2 regions of the Serpentinicella alkaliphila genome follow, and region 2 is predicted to be linked to the other one. Evidence: a T-box and tRNA genes for the amino acid it is inferred to sense, from the RefSeq annotation. Region 2 holds a T-box; the other holds one or more tRNA genes.
What was found. The T-box of region 2 lies ahead of thrS (threonine--tRNA ligase). A T-box ahead of a tRNA ligase gene usually reads a tRNA of that ligase, here a tRNA-Thr.
Positions count from the first base shown of each region.

Region 1: it has a tRNA-Thr gene. The T-box ahead of thrS (threonine--tRNA ligase) is inferred to sense a tRNA for this amino acid. The anticodon was not compared.

Region 1 is NZ_CP058648.1:3,051,261-3,058,975, forward strand. Features, by position in the region: gene HZR23_RS15545 (transposase) at 253-1,785, shown strand; tRNA gene HZR23_RS15550 (tRNA-Thr) at 1,884-1,960, opposite strand; gene HZR23_RS15555 (nucleoside recognition domain-containing protein) at 2,067-2,549, opposite strand; gene HZR23_RS15560 (nucleoside recognition domain-containing protein) at 2,546-2,974, opposite strand; gene HZR23_RS15565 (ABC transporter permease) at 3,043-4,251, opposite strand; gene HZR23_RS15570 (ABC transporter permease) at 4,248-5,480, opposite strand; gene HZR23_RS15575 (DUF6583 family protein) at 5,551-6,648, opposite strand; gene HZR23_RS15580 (hypothetical protein) at 6,914-7,288, shown strand; gene HZR23_RS15585 (thioredoxin family protein) at 7,342-7,715, opposite strand, start outside.
Region 2 is NZ_CP058648.1:71,219-78,933, reverse strand. Features, by position in the region: gene HZR23_RS00550 (pyridoxal phosphate-dependent aminotransferase) at 1-19, shown strand, start outside; gene HZR23_RS00545 (ABC transporter substrate-binding protein) at 40-969, shown strand; gene HZR23_RS00540 (FecCD family ABC transporter permease) at 1,049-2,014, shown strand; gene HZR23_RS00535 (ABC transporter ATP-binding protein) at 2,011-2,847, shown strand; gene HZR23_RS00530 (cobyrinate a,c-diamide synthase) at 2,825-4,213, shown strand; gene HZR23_RS00525 (cob(I)yrinic acid a,c-diamide adenosyltransferase) at 4,215-4,742, shown strand; T-box leader at 4,799-5,023, shown strand; gene thrS (threonine--tRNA ligase) at 5,078-6,991, shown strand; gene HZR23_RS00515 (bifunctional diguanylate cyclase/phosphodiesterase) at 7,255-7,715, shown strand, end outside.

The DNA.
Region 1 (7,715 bases), 280 kb from region 2:
ATATTAAATATTAACTAGTTTAGCAACATTTTACATCAAAATAGTTAAGAAATCTGTCGTATTTTGTCGATACAAATCGGTATATATTGGTATATTTGTATATAATTCATGAGTTATGCAGTTCGTGTAAATAAATGTAAATAAGACTGATGTATCGTATATTATAATATACTAAAAAATATTTTTGTTTTATATGTCTTGAAATAGCAAAAAAGACTTGACTTTTTAAACCCGCCCCAATAATCAAAGTGAATGGTATTAATAGCCATTACTCTTGATGAATGGGTGATAAATATGACTCTTGGGAAACCGAAATATAGAAATTTACAACAAGGAAATGGGGGCGGAACGCCAGTTTTAAAAGCAATTTGGGATAAATTTGATTTTTCACTTCTGCTTACGCAATCGGGTATTGTAAAACGTAATGGTGTACCCACTTGGCTTATTGCTTTTGCTTATGTGGTAGGACTTATTGCTAATAAAAATTCTGTCTCACGTATTTCTGATTATGCTACTAAGGATAGCTTATTACAACCGATGTTTCGGAATCTTAAAATGGCTCAATATACCTTTAGCCGCTTTTTTACAACTGATTATAATTGGGGTTTATTTAGTTTTAAAAGAGTACAAAGACTACAACAAGAAGAAGAAACTGCATTTACTGAAGGAGATGTTATTGTACTTGATGATACAAAGGTGGCTCATGCCCATGGAAAGAAAATCCCTTTCCTTTGTTGGTTATATGATAGCTCCATTAAAATAAATATCTGGTGTATGAATATAGTTGCTACAACTGTTGTATTAAAGAACGGACTTAAATATCCATTGTTTTGGCGTATTTGGCGTAAGGTAGAAAATAGCGATGAAAAACAGACAAAAATAGATCTTTCAAAAGAAATGCTAATGGATATTCGCCGGATTTACACAGGGGTACTATGGGTTGCCATGGACCGCTGGTTTTTATGCAAAGACTTTTTTAATTGGCTCACAGATCATCAATATGATTGGGTTACTAAGGCAAAACGTAATACAGCACTTTATCGAAAAGAAATTGAGAATATTACAGGCCGAGAACGCTTTATCCCTGTAAAGCCTTCAATGCTTATTAAAGAAGTTTTTTTCAAACTTCTTATTAGTGGTGCCAAAGATAAAGTAAGTGCTATATCCATACCTAATATTTATATCAAGTTACCCTACCGTTTAGTTGGAAAGCAGGGTAAAGTAGTAACTAAGTATCGTTATACGCCTATTGCAGCAGTTGTAGCTACAAGACTCAAAGAAGATACTGAAATGATGAAGGATGAATTTGAGAAAAACAAAGAGGTTGCAGCTACATATCGTGGGGCTTACCTTTTGATTAGTAATAGGGTCGATAATCCTGAAGAAGCTTTAGATGCATATATTAAGCGTTGGAGCATTGAGGTTTTTTTTAGAACTGCAAAACAAGAACTGGGGTTGAATTCTTGCCACTCAACGTCGGAAAGTCATCATTACGCCCATATTGAGCTCATTTTTACAGCAGAAACTTTACTTGTCTATGCAAGATGGGAACTCAATAATAAAGGCGCTGAAGAAGGCTTCACCCACGGCGAAATGGTCCGAAACTTTTTCAACGCCACATACCGTATCGTTATAAAAGCACAGCAATGCTTTCAAACTATACAAGTACATTTTGACACAGAAGTTAGGCAATTTGCAAGACTTATTGATAAATTTTGGCCGAAGAATTTATTGTTAGGTTGGTTTACTGTGCAAAATTCCCAGTATATGGAGTCAACTGCATAACTCATGTATAATTAAATTAACGTATGATTAGTAAGCAAAAAATAGCAAATGCACCCCATGATACTCTTCATCAAAAGGCGCATTTTAGAGAATTTTATTGGAGCTGATGATGGGACTTGAACCCACGAACCTCTTCCTTACCAAGGAAGTGCTCTACCGCCTGAGCTACATCAGCACATATATTTATGGGACAAATCAAATCCCATAAATGAAATTATATAATAATTTTTTTTGTATGTAAATACTTTTTGACAATATAGTATTTGTGAATTATTCACATATTATTCATTTATAACTATGCATTCTTCCTTTTGTATGCTATTCTCTTCATCCTCTATTTTTCTTTTAGCCAATACATAAGTTAATAAAATTGCTGAAATAAGTCTGACCCCTAATAAAAAATAGCCGTTAGCACCCACTGCAACGAAAATTAGAGTATCCTCTATAACAGCATGACAAGTAATTAGAAATACAGATATTAAAAATAAATCTCTATAGGATATATCTCCTTCTTTAGAACTTTGAATAATAACTCCTGCTCCATAGGAAATACCAAAAATGACCCCAACTAATAGTGGAAATACTGCATCTACAGAAATATTAAATAGCTTTGTCACAAATCTAAACATATTTGCTATTTTATCTAAAACCTTAAAATCCTTCAATATTTGGAGTCCTATCATAATTGGAAATACAATCATTGCTATAGAGTAAACTGAGTTAAAGCTTCCTATAATACCTTCTTTTAAAATTTCAATAATCATAATAGTCCTCCTAATTGACCTACAACTATCCCTGATATCACGGCTAGCCCAACTCTTATTAAAACAACCTTTTTTACCCCTATACCTAATTTTTTAGTAACTGCCGTCTCGATTAATAGTGAATGTGAGAAAGAAAGCATTATTGAGATTACAGTCACTTCCATGGTACTTAGATTAATTGCACTTATTGCACCTATAGCTGCATAAATATTTAAAACATTCCCTAGGACCAGAATTATAGCTGCCTCACCTGGTAAATTGAATAGGGTCATAAGTGGTGTAAACAGAATAGTAATCCAATCAATTACAGGTGTATATTTCAATATTGTAACTATTAAGTATACAGGGACTACCACTTTTCCTAACATCCAAGTAGTTTCTATCCCTTTTATAAATCCTGTTTTTATTGATTTTATTAATATCATTAAATGAGCTTCCTCCTTAAGCTAGACGTTATCTTTAATAAATTATAATAATTATAGCAGTTTAAACATTATATTTCACCTTGAATAATTATAGAAAGCTTTTTAGCGCTATAACGAATAAGTAGAATGCTAATAGTAATTATTAATAGGGAATATGCTATTACCTCAAAATAAGCCCCGATTCTAGTAAGTTTAATAATGTATAAAAATAGACCTTGAGGAGTAAATAGAGCTATGTACTGAAATGGACGGGAAAGAAGTTCTACTGGCCAAAAACATCCTCCAACAATTGATGTTAGAATAACTACTATTGAATAATAACTATTTAAACTCTCTGTAATATTCATCCTAATTGCTATAGTCATTACTATAGACGAAATATAGATGCTATATAAAAGCATTATAATAAAAAAGGAGTAAATCGGAATACCATAGAAGATATTAAATACCTTACTAAAAATTAAATGTAAAATTAAAATTTGAACAATTAAAAAGAACATCATTGATAATAGATAGCCTAGTATAATTTCCATTTCACTTAGGGATAAATATAGTCTTATTAAAGTTCCCTCTCTTTTTTCTGTTACTATTGTTGTAAATATATACCCTAATGATAATACTAGGAAAGTTATAATTATACCAATATATCCTGAGCCTAATCCCATATTCCCTAGACTATCCCCACCAATTTCAACAGCACCATTAATTTGCCTATGTTTAAGTTTCATTAGTTGTTCCGGATACCAATAAGACTCAGAAGTATCAAAAACATTTTGCCACAGTACATCTTTACTAAGATATGTTATACCTCTCCATTCATATTCACTTACAACTATATTAGCTGCTCTAGCATTACTCAATAATCTAACAACACCACTAGCAATTATTTCACTAATTGTATCTGCACCTATGGCAGCTCCTGACTTTAGCACTGTTATTTTAGGATATTTATCTCCTTTAATTAGTTCTTCAAACCCATGTTCAATAATATATGCTCCCTCAATTTTATTTTTTCTTATTAGTTCTCTAGCATTTTCTTCATTTGTTTCCAAAACAGAAATAACATCATTTTCTTTAATAAGAGAAATCAAAATTTTAGAATATCCACTAATATCCTTATCAACAACTGCTATCGGAACTGTGCTTACAGTATTAGGGCTATAAATATATGAAATTAAATATATCAATATTAAAGGAAAAAGAAATAGAGAGACTATATTTCTAGGTGATTTTAGTATTAGCTTAATTCTTAGTTTCGCAATAAGTAGAGCTTTCAACTTTTTCCACACCTTTCCTTATATGTCAATGTCGTAATAGAAGCAATGAAGAACATAATAGTTACTAATGCTAGTACCATTAAAGATGTATGAACATCCTTCTGATTATTTGTAAATATCCCTATAAACCCATTCAAAGCCCAATAATTAGGTGTATATCTAGATAGTATTGTTATATTATCAGGTAAATATATTGTAGGTATGAAGCTACCACCTATAATTGCCATAATTAAAATAAATGAATTACCCATAGTAACATATTTATCTTCAGAGCCTATATACAATGATGCAAATAAACCTAAGGAAATAACTGAACAGTTTACTAGAACAAATAACAAAATTAATAATAGAAATTCTTTGTTAATATTTGTATTTAATATAAACAATGTAATTATTAAAATAAAGGAAGATTGGATCAATATTTTACAAAATAAATATATATATTTTCCTAATAAATATTTGAATCCACTAACACCACCTAAGCGTAATCTCTTAAAAACTAAATTATTCCGTTCATAGATTACCTCTTTTCCACCTGTTATTGCAATAAACATTGTTAAAAGTACTAAAACAGAAAAAAGATAAAATTCCATAGATGATATATTATTAATACTCAATATAGTTTCCTTATTCAATACATTACTTCTGGCTAAATAGACTCTAAATGTAATATCATTTATTACTGAGTCAATTTTTTTAGATTTCTCTTCATATGACATGTCTGTCATTCCATAGTAATCCCACACTGCATTTACAGCACTTTGACCAGCTGATACACTTTTCATATAACTATTAAGTAAGGATTCAATTACTTTTGACTGAACCGGACTTGCACTATTAGTTATCAGCTGTACAGGATAATTCCTTCCAACCTCTAAACTATTTATAAAGCCCTTGGGTATAATTATTGCTGCCATCGCATTATTATTTTCCACAGTTTTTTCAGCTTCTTCAACATTCTGAAGAACTAATATATCTAAAATGTTTTTTATATTTTGATCCTCAGATACTTGATGCAGTAAAAGGTTTGATAGAGGATGTGCATCTTCATTTACTACAACCACATTAGCTTTATTTATAAATAATCCCTCTTTAAAAAGGAAACTAAGACCATTTGAAATAGAAACTATTGTGATTAGACTTGCAAAAGTAACTAACAAAAGCTTTTTATATGCCCTTAACCCGTCTCTTTTCATATCTTTCATTGCAATTAATAAAATTTGATGCATTTACCCACCTCATAAATAGATTTACTATAAAAAAAAGACTGGCGTTAACCAGTCCCTATATAAATTTAGTCTAGTAGTATACATTTCCTAAGTACATAAAAAGCAACTCATAAAAATCTACACTATTTGTTTCATTTAATTCTGGTATTTCTATAGTTAAAGGTTGATTTATATTCCATGCGTCAGTTTCAACAAATAAATCAAATAAAACAGATGTTTCATTGTCCCTAAAATTTAATGAAATATCAGAAACCGCTTTAACAATATTCGATTTATCATTAATATATAAACTCATCTTTATAGAAGTGTTATCGAAATCGATAACTTCTTTGATTTGTTCAAATACTTTATCGAAATCACCGTCAAAATTTTGGTCTATTTCTCTTCTCAATGAGTTTAAGTCATTATCAAACTCAGCTCTTGTCATATATGGATTTGAAATAGTTACTAGTTCAAATAAAAGGTCAGCAAATTCAGGATCATTTATCATTGTATATGCATTTGTGAAAATATCTTTTAATTCGGTTTCTCCAATATTAATATCAATTTCAGTTGCATTAGTATTTGAATTTGCAATAGTTATTTCTTTTTTTCCATTATTTTTAAACATACTTTCTTCAAGTAAATCTAAATACATTTCAACTATTTTTGTTGCAAGCTTAACCATTTCCTCATCATTTCCGAATAAATCCACCTGTTCTTGACCAAGCTCTTCCATTAATTTATCAGAGTCTATAACAACATATCCTGTCGCTAATCTAGGATCATTCATCATCATACCAAGAATTGGAACATTTAGAGCAATAACTCTATCATTAATAAACATTTTACCTTCAAATGACATTCCACCAATGTTTACATTTGCATTAATTTCAGCTTTTTTCGCAGCAGTATCAGTTTTACCATTTAGTACAATTCTTGAGTTATTAAGCATATTTGAAATAAAGTCAAACTGAGGATCATTAACATTTGTACCACTTAAACTCATTGACATATCTACTTTGAATTCTTGTGTTTTAACATCTAAATCATTCATAAAAGCATCATATACCATCTCTTTTGGAGTTTTCACGACACCGCTAGTGCTTTTGCTCCCACACCCAACTAATACAGTTGTTATCATTAGTAAAGCAACAAATAATGATAACATTTTTCTCTTGTTAAACATTATATTCCCCCCCATTTTTTAAATCCGTTACTATAATAACACATATGTAAAATTTTGTCTATTGGCATGCAGCACTATTACTTTTATGTCATATTTTTAGAATAAAAATAATTGACTGTTTTTTACTAATGTAGCCATAAAAAAGTTTTCTTTTGAATATGTATTAATGTAGTTACCTCTGTTACATTGTTTGCTAAATTATTCTTTCAAAATAATTAATCTTAGCCCTTTAAATAACTATTTATTACCTGAAAGGAGGCTTTATATGGTAGACGCTCTAGGTTGGCTAAATTCAGTACTAATTATTTTTATGGTACTTATATATCCACTTAAAAGAATGTATCTAAAAAAACGAAAACCAGAGTTATTAGCCCTTTATAAAAGTGCTCGAAATTATCATCCTCTTCTAGGCTTTACTATTGTACTAATAGGACTAATTCATGGTTTTATGGCATTAGGAACTATACGACTACATACGGGCACTTTAGTACTCTTTACGGTAATTTTTATGGGATGCATTACTACTTTCGGAAGAAAAAAAATACTTTTTAGTAAAACTTGGTTGAAACTACATAAGACTTTAATTCCTTTACTTTTCGTATTTATAATAATTCACATTTTCTTTAGAAATATTATTTAGCTAAATAAGTCCTAACTAACCGATTTGTTCTTTAAAATCGGTTAGTTTTTTCTTTATACTATTATACTTAATACTTCCTCAATAGTATCTATTGAGTATCCCCCTTTATTATACTTCCGCTTAGCTATAATAACTTGTAGTTCATTACCTGTATTAATTACCCTCTTTAGTGTTTTAGGTGTTTCTATAAAGGCACCTAACTCATTAAATTCCTCATCTAACACCACAAAAGTTGGTATTCTTATCTTACCTTCATATTTATATTTTTCCATCACTTCTTCATTCCCTTCTCTAGGGACAATTCTCATCTGTATATTAGAATTAATTTCTGTTAACTTAAAAAGGCAGGGTACGTTTATCTTGCAATCAGGACACCATATTTCAGCAAAACTTAATACATTTATTCTTTTCTTAATAAGCTTAATAG
Region 2 (7,715 bases):
AGACTGTGTAGATATTTAGACTAGAGGAGATGTTTAAAAATGAAAAATAAAATTATAAAAATAATCGTAAGTGTATTAATAATTAATATGATTATGACAGGCTGTAATAGTTTAGGGCAAGCAGATAATACAGGAAATAACAATATGGATATATACCCATTGACTATTATAGATTCCTATGAAAATGAAGTAATAATTGAAGAAATGCCCAATAGGGTTATATCAATTGCACCAAGTATTACTGAAATTATCTTTAATTTAGGTTTAGAGGATAAATTAGTTGGAAGAACAGATTTCTGTAATTTCCCATTAGAAGCAGAAAGTATAGAGAGTATAGGTAGTCTTACATCTCCTAATATAGAGAAAATAATTGAACTTGAACCAGATTTAATAATAGCATCAACTCATTTTCAAAAAGAGGTTTATGATAAATTATCAGAATTACAAATAAAGCTACTAGTTCTAGATTCTAAAGGTAGTTTTGACGGGGTATATATGACTATTGAAAAAATAGGGAAAGTATTTAATGTAAATAATAAGGCACTTGAACTTATACGTCATATGAAGTCTACAGTAGAAGAAGTTTTAGATAAGTTAAAGGATGAGCCGAAACCTACCGTATACTATGTAGTAGGATTTGGAGAATATGGAGATTTTACTGCAGGAGGGGATACATTTATAAATGACATGTTAGAGATGGCAGGGGCTATAAATATTGCAAGTGAAGTTACTGGGTGGAAGTATAGTCTTGAGAGGATTATTGAACAAGATCCACATATGTTAATAGTTTCAAAGTATTACAATACAAAGGATGAGATTATGGTGGCTAATGGATACAGTGAACTTACTGCAATAAAGGAAGGCAGAGTTTATGAAATAGATAATAATTTACTTGATAGACAAGGACCAAGAATTGCATTAGGTTTAAAAGAGTTAGCTAAAATAGTACATCCAAATTTATTCGAATAGGGAAGAAATTATGAGTTATTTTGAAAAGAGAAGCTTTTTTAAAACTATTTTCTCGTGCTGTTTTATTTTACTAGTTGTTATGATTGTTTTTGTTAGTACTCTTGGGGTCGCAAACATTACATTTGTTAATAGTTTAAAAATAATAGCTGAAAAGATTCCATTAATTAATAAATATATTGATATGAAGGATGTTATTAATACACATCGTACTATTATTTGGCAAATAAGATTACCTCGTATATTATTAGCAGGTATTGTGGGAATGGGATTATCTGTAGTTGGAGTAACTTTTCAAAGTATGTTTAAAAATCCTATGGCAGATCCTTACATACTAGGAGTTTCATCAGGAGCAGCTTTAGGTGCCACTCTGTCGATAGTATTAGGGTTACCCTTTATTAATATATGGGCATTTTGTGGTGCTATACTAACTGTATTATTTGTATTTCAAATAGCTAAGATTGGTTCAAAAGTGCAAAGTATAACTTTGCTCCTAGCTGGTATAGCAATTAGTTCAATGATGTCTTCAATTATATCTGTGCTTATGATATTTAACAGAGATAAAATAGAAATGATTATTTTCTGGATAATGGGTAGTGTTTCTGCCGCAAGCTGGAAACATGTTAGTATTTTATTCCCGGTTACATTATTAGGGACAATGGTTATAATGCTTTTTTCCAGGGAGCTTAATGTATTTTTAGTTGGAGATGATAGTGCAAAAAGTTTAGGTGTTGAAACTGATAAAGTTAAAAAGCTTTTATTAGTAATTTCATCTGTAATTATGGCTTTTACTGTTTCTGTTAGTGGAATAATTGGATTTGTTGGATTAATAATACCTCATGCAATTAGATTAATTATAGGCCCAGACCACAGAGCTTTAGTTCCATTCTCGGCCTTAGGCGGAGCTATATTTATGATTTTATGCGATACAATCGCTAGAACAATAATTCCACCTACTGAAATACCTGTGGGTGCAGTAACAGCAATTTTCGGATCCCCATATTTTATTTATCTTCTATACAGAAGCAAAAAGAAGGTGTTAGGTTGAAAAAGAATAATACGGTTACTATTAGGATTAAAGATTTAAACTGGAAATACGGAAATACAGCCATATTGGAAAATATAAATATAGATATAAAAAGGGGTAAGTTTTACTCAATTATTGGGCCAAATGGGTCTGGCAAGACAACTTTACTTAAAAATATACTTCGGCATTTAGAACCAAAAAAAAATACACTATTTATCGAGGATTTAGATATTTCTTCCTTATCCTATAGGGAAATAGCTAAAAAAATGGCGTGTGTACCCCAAAATACTATGGTAGATTATGAATTTTCTGCTTTAGACATAGTTATGATGGGAAGAACCCCACACCTCAAACGCTTTGAAACTGAAAGCGAGAAAGACCTTAATATTTGCAAAGAAGCTATGATTATGACAGATACCTGGAGATTTAAAGATAAATTGATACAAAATCTAAGTGGTGGAGAAAGGCAAAGAGTAATAGTTGCTAGAGCAATTGCACAAAAACCAGATATTCTCCTATTGGACGAGCCTATTTCACATTTAGATATCCAGCATCAAATAGAACTTTTAGATACTATTGCATATATTAACAAAAAAAGTGGAACAACAGTTATTGTAGTATTGCACGATTTGAACTTAGCAACTCAATATAGTGACGATATATTTCTTTTAAATGACGGAAAAGTATTATCCTATGGAAGTCCAACGGAAGTTATAACTGAAGATATAATAAAAGAGGTATATAAAACTAAAGTATGTATAATACCACATCCTGTTAGTGGTAAGCCCCATGTAATTCCAATTAGAACCGAAAGGGAGGTGGGGGCCATTGATGCAACAAAACAAATTACCTAGAATTGTAATAGCAGCCCCATATAGTGGTGCAGGGAAAACTACAATTAGTATAGGTATTATGGCTGCATTGACAAAGCGAGGGGTTAATGTTCAACCATTTAAAATCGGCCCGGATTATATTGATCCTGCATTTCATACGGATGTTACTAAAAGGAATAGTATAAACTTAGATAGCTGGTTATTTGATGAAGAAACAGTTATAGAACTATTTCAAAAATATGCTCTAAATTCTGATATATCAATTATCGAAGGGGTTATGGGACTTTATGACGGTATTGGTAGCGATCCTATGCTAGGAAGTACTGCTGGTATGGCACATATATTAAAGGCACCAGTAATCCTAGTATTACCAGCCCAGGGTATGTCTACGACTATAGCCGCAGTTATAAAAGGGTTAAAAGAATTTAGGGAAATTAATATAGTTGGGGTTATATTAAATAAAGTTTCTACAGAAAAATATTATGACCTTTTAAAAGAAACTATAGAAACCAACACGGACGTAAAGGTCTTAGGAAGACTTCCAATAGCAGATGATATAAAAATAAAGAGTAGGCATTTAGGTCTAGTTCAAAATTGTGAATTGCTTAATAAGGAGTTAATGATTGATAAACTAATAGCGCTGATTGAGGAATATGTTGATTTAGATCAGATTATTAGCTTAGGACAAAATGCTGAAGTTTTTAAAATAGAATTAACTGAAGAAAAAGAATTAAAAAAGGAGTATGTAAATGTTGCAGTAGCCTATGATGAGGCCTTTCAATTCTATTATTATGATAATATAAAAGCTTTAGAAGAATTAGGTGCAACTATTACATATTTCAGTCCTCTAAAAGACCCTAAGCTACCAGAAAATATTGATGGTATTTATATAGGTGGCGGTTATCCAGAGCTATATGCTAAAGAACTAGAACAAAACATTTCAATGTGTAAAGCAATTAAGGATAAATCAGAAATAGGAATGCCCATATATGCTGAATGCGGCGGGTATATGTATTTAAATAAGAAAATTAAGACTTTAGAAAATGATGAGTATAATATGGTTGGAGTATTTGACGGGGATGTCATTATGACTAAGCAGTTACAAAACTTTGGATACGCAGAATTAACTGCTGAAAAATGTAGTTGTATATTTAAAGTTGGTGATAAAATAAAGTGTCATGAATTTCATACGTCATATATTGGGCATAATAATGAGAAATTGGTTTTAACTGAAAAATACAGAAATAAAGAAAAAGTTAGTTGGTACTCAGGATCTAAAAAAAATAATACATTTGGTATGTATCCACATATACATTTTCTTTCAAATATTAATATTGCTAAAAATTTTATTGAATCCTGTTTAAACTATAAAGAATTGGGTGATTAATATGGATAAAGGATATGTTCAGATTTACACAGGTGATGGAAAGGGTAAGACAACTGCTGCTTTGGGAGTAGGACTAAGGGCTACAGGCCGTGGATTCAAGGTGCTTATGATACAGTTTCTGAAGGGGGCCTTTAGTGGTGAGCATGAAAGTGTGAAAAGATTAGAAGGATTTACTATACTACCTATAGGTGGAATAGATAAATTTACTTGGCAATTAGATGAACAGGAAACAAAGGAGCTTAAAGATAATATTCAAGCTAATTTCACTAAAATAATTGGTGAATTAGATAAAGTTTCTGTGGACATATTAATTTTAGATGAAGTTATGGCAGCTATAAGTTGTGGATTTATAGAAGTAGAACAAATATGTGAAATTATTGATAATAAGCCTGAAGGAATGGAAATAATACTTACGGGTAGAAATACTCCTAAGGAGTTAGCTGATAGGGCGGATTTAATTACTGAGATGAAGCCAATTAAGCATTATATGAATAACGGAGTTATGGCTAGAAATGGTATTGAAAGATAGCTATAATCTACTTGACAAAATATAAATATATATCTATAATTTAGCTAATATTATATGTAAATGCGATAATTAGAGAAGAGTAAGCTATACACAGTACCTAGAGAGAAAACACCTTGGCTGAAAGTGTTTTTGTATATGAATAACTGAAAACTAACTCTATAGCAGTTTTTTAGTAGCCTAAAGCGAAAAGAAAACCGGTAGCAACGTTATAGCTTTAAAGTTGGATTATTTTAAAATAATCAATTTAGGTGGAACCGCGAGCATATACTCTCGTCCTAAGCTTTTTAGGATGGGAGTTTTTTTATACTTAATTTTAATATATGAGGAGGATAAAAATGGATAAGATTATTATTAAACTTAAAGATGGCTCACAGAGAGAGGTTGCTAAAGGAACGTCTATTTTAGATATAGCTACAGAAATAAGTGAAGGTTTAGCTAGAGTAGCTGTTGGAGCAGAAGTTAATGGAAAAAAAGTTGATCTAACATACAAAGTAGAAGAAGATTGCGAATTGAATATTTTAAGATTTGAGGATGAGGGTGGTAAGGAGTTTTTAAGACATACTAGTTCTCATATTTTAGCTCAAGCTGTAAAGAGATTATTTCCTAATACAAAACTTGCAATCGGTCCTGCTATCGATAATGGCTACTATTATGACTTTGATTCTGATCACAAGTTCACGCCAGAGGATTTAGAAAAAATCGAAGCAGAAATGAAAAAGATCGTAAAAGAAAAATTGGAATTAGAAAAATTTGAGCTTCCAAGAGACGAAGCTATTAAGCTTATGAAAGAGCACGGGGAAGATTATAAGGTTGAATTAATCACTGATTTACCGGAAGATGCAAAAATATCATTCTACAAGCAAGGAGATTTTGTTGACCTTTGTGCTGGACCACATGTTCCATCAACTGGTAAGGTTAAGGCTCTTAAGCTTTTAAGTGTTGCTGGAGCGTATTGGCGTGGAGATGAGAAAAATAAAATGCTTCAAAGAATTTATGGTACTTCCTTTGAGAAAAATAAAGATTTAGAAGAATATCTACATCGTTTAGAAGAAGCTAAAAAGAGAGACCATAGAAAAATTGGTAAGGAGTTAGATTTGTTTAGCTTACAAGAAGAGGGTCCTGGTTTTCCATTTTTCCATCCAAAGGGAATGGTAATTAGAAATATACTAGAGAGCTTTTGGAGAGAAGAGCATGTTAAGAGAGGCTATGATGAAATAAAAACTCCAATTATTTTAAATGAGTCCCTATGGCATCAATCAGGTCACTGGAATCACTATAAAGAAAATATGTATTTCACAAATATTGATGAAGAAAACTATGCAGTAAAGCCAATGAACTGTCCTGGTTCAATATTAATGTATAAGAGAAAGATGTATAGCTATAGAGATCTACCAATTAGAATGGGTGAGCTTGGGTTAGTTCATAGACATGAATTATCTGGAGCCCTTCACGGGTTAATGAGAGTAAGATGCTTCACTCAAGACGATGCCCATATATTTATGTTACCTGAGCAAATTAAAGATGAAATAATTGGTGTAATAGAATTTGTAGACTATTTCTATAAAATATTTGGTTTTAAATACCATATTGAGCTTTCAACTAGGCCAGAAAACTCAATGGGAACTGATGAAGAGTGGAATGTAGCTACAGATGCATTAATCGAAGCCCTAAAAGAGAAAGATTTACAGTATAAATTAAATGAAGGGGACGGAGCTTTCTACGGACCTAAAATTGATTTTCATTTAGAGGATTGTATAGGAAGAACATGGCAATGTGGAACTATACAGCTTGACTTCCAAATGCCACAAAGATTTGATATTAATTATGTGGGTGCAGATGGAGAGAAGCATAAGCCTATTATGATTCATAGGGTTATATTTGGAAGTATAGAACGATTTATAGGAATTTTAATTGAGCATTTTGCTGGTAAATTCCCTACTTGGTTAGCACCAGTTCAAGCAAAGATTTTACCAATAACTGATAGACAGCTTGATTATTCACTACAACTACAAAAACAAATGGCACAAAAAGGTATTAGGGTTGAAGTTGATACAAGAAGTGAGAAGATAGGATATAAAATAAGAGAGGCTCAATTACTGAAAATTCCATATATGCTTGTAGTTGGTGATAAAGAAATGGAAACTGGAACTGTAGCTGTTCGTTCTAGGGATAAAGGGGAATTAGGGGCTATAAGTATAGAGAAGTTTATCGAAGATACATTAGTTGAAATTGATAATAAAGAAATCTAGGTGAAAAGGGTAATAAAAGTGAATTAGTTTTAAGGTAGGATACTTAGTAAAAAGCTATTATCCTGCCTTTTTTATATTTTTTGAAAAAAAGTAATAATTTGTAAGGATTTAAAAAGGAAACTACAAAATAGTATAGAATATCTAATAAGTTAGTTCTTTATTACTATATATTCTCGATATATTTCTATATTTTTTAGAAGATATGAAATGTCTAAATAAATAAGCATTATTTATGTTGCTAGCACTAAGGAGAGATAAAATATATGAAGCAAGAAATTAGGTCTAAAGCTACCATTTATAGCGGTAATATTTACTTGAAGTTTTTCAAAAACATTCTAAAGAATCCTTCTTTTATTGTCTATTTATTAATAATTACTTTAATTATTAGTAATTTGAAGGGCTTCCATATTCAAAGGTTTATAATGCAGCTTATCCCAGTCTCTCCACAATTATTGGATGTAGTTTTAGAAATAGTATTTGGTATTGCATTGCTATCAATCTCCCTATATTTAGCACGTAAATATTTAATAGTACACGAAAAAAAGGTTAAAACCGAAGAGCAATTTGAATCGGTTGTAAAGAGTATTAAGGAAGTAGTTTTTCAAAGGGATATAAATGGACTGTGGACTTTTTTGAATCCTGCCTGGACTGAAGTTACAGGTTTTGATGTTGAGGAGAGTTTAGGAAAAAATTTTATTGAGTTTGTCCATCCAGAGGATAGAGA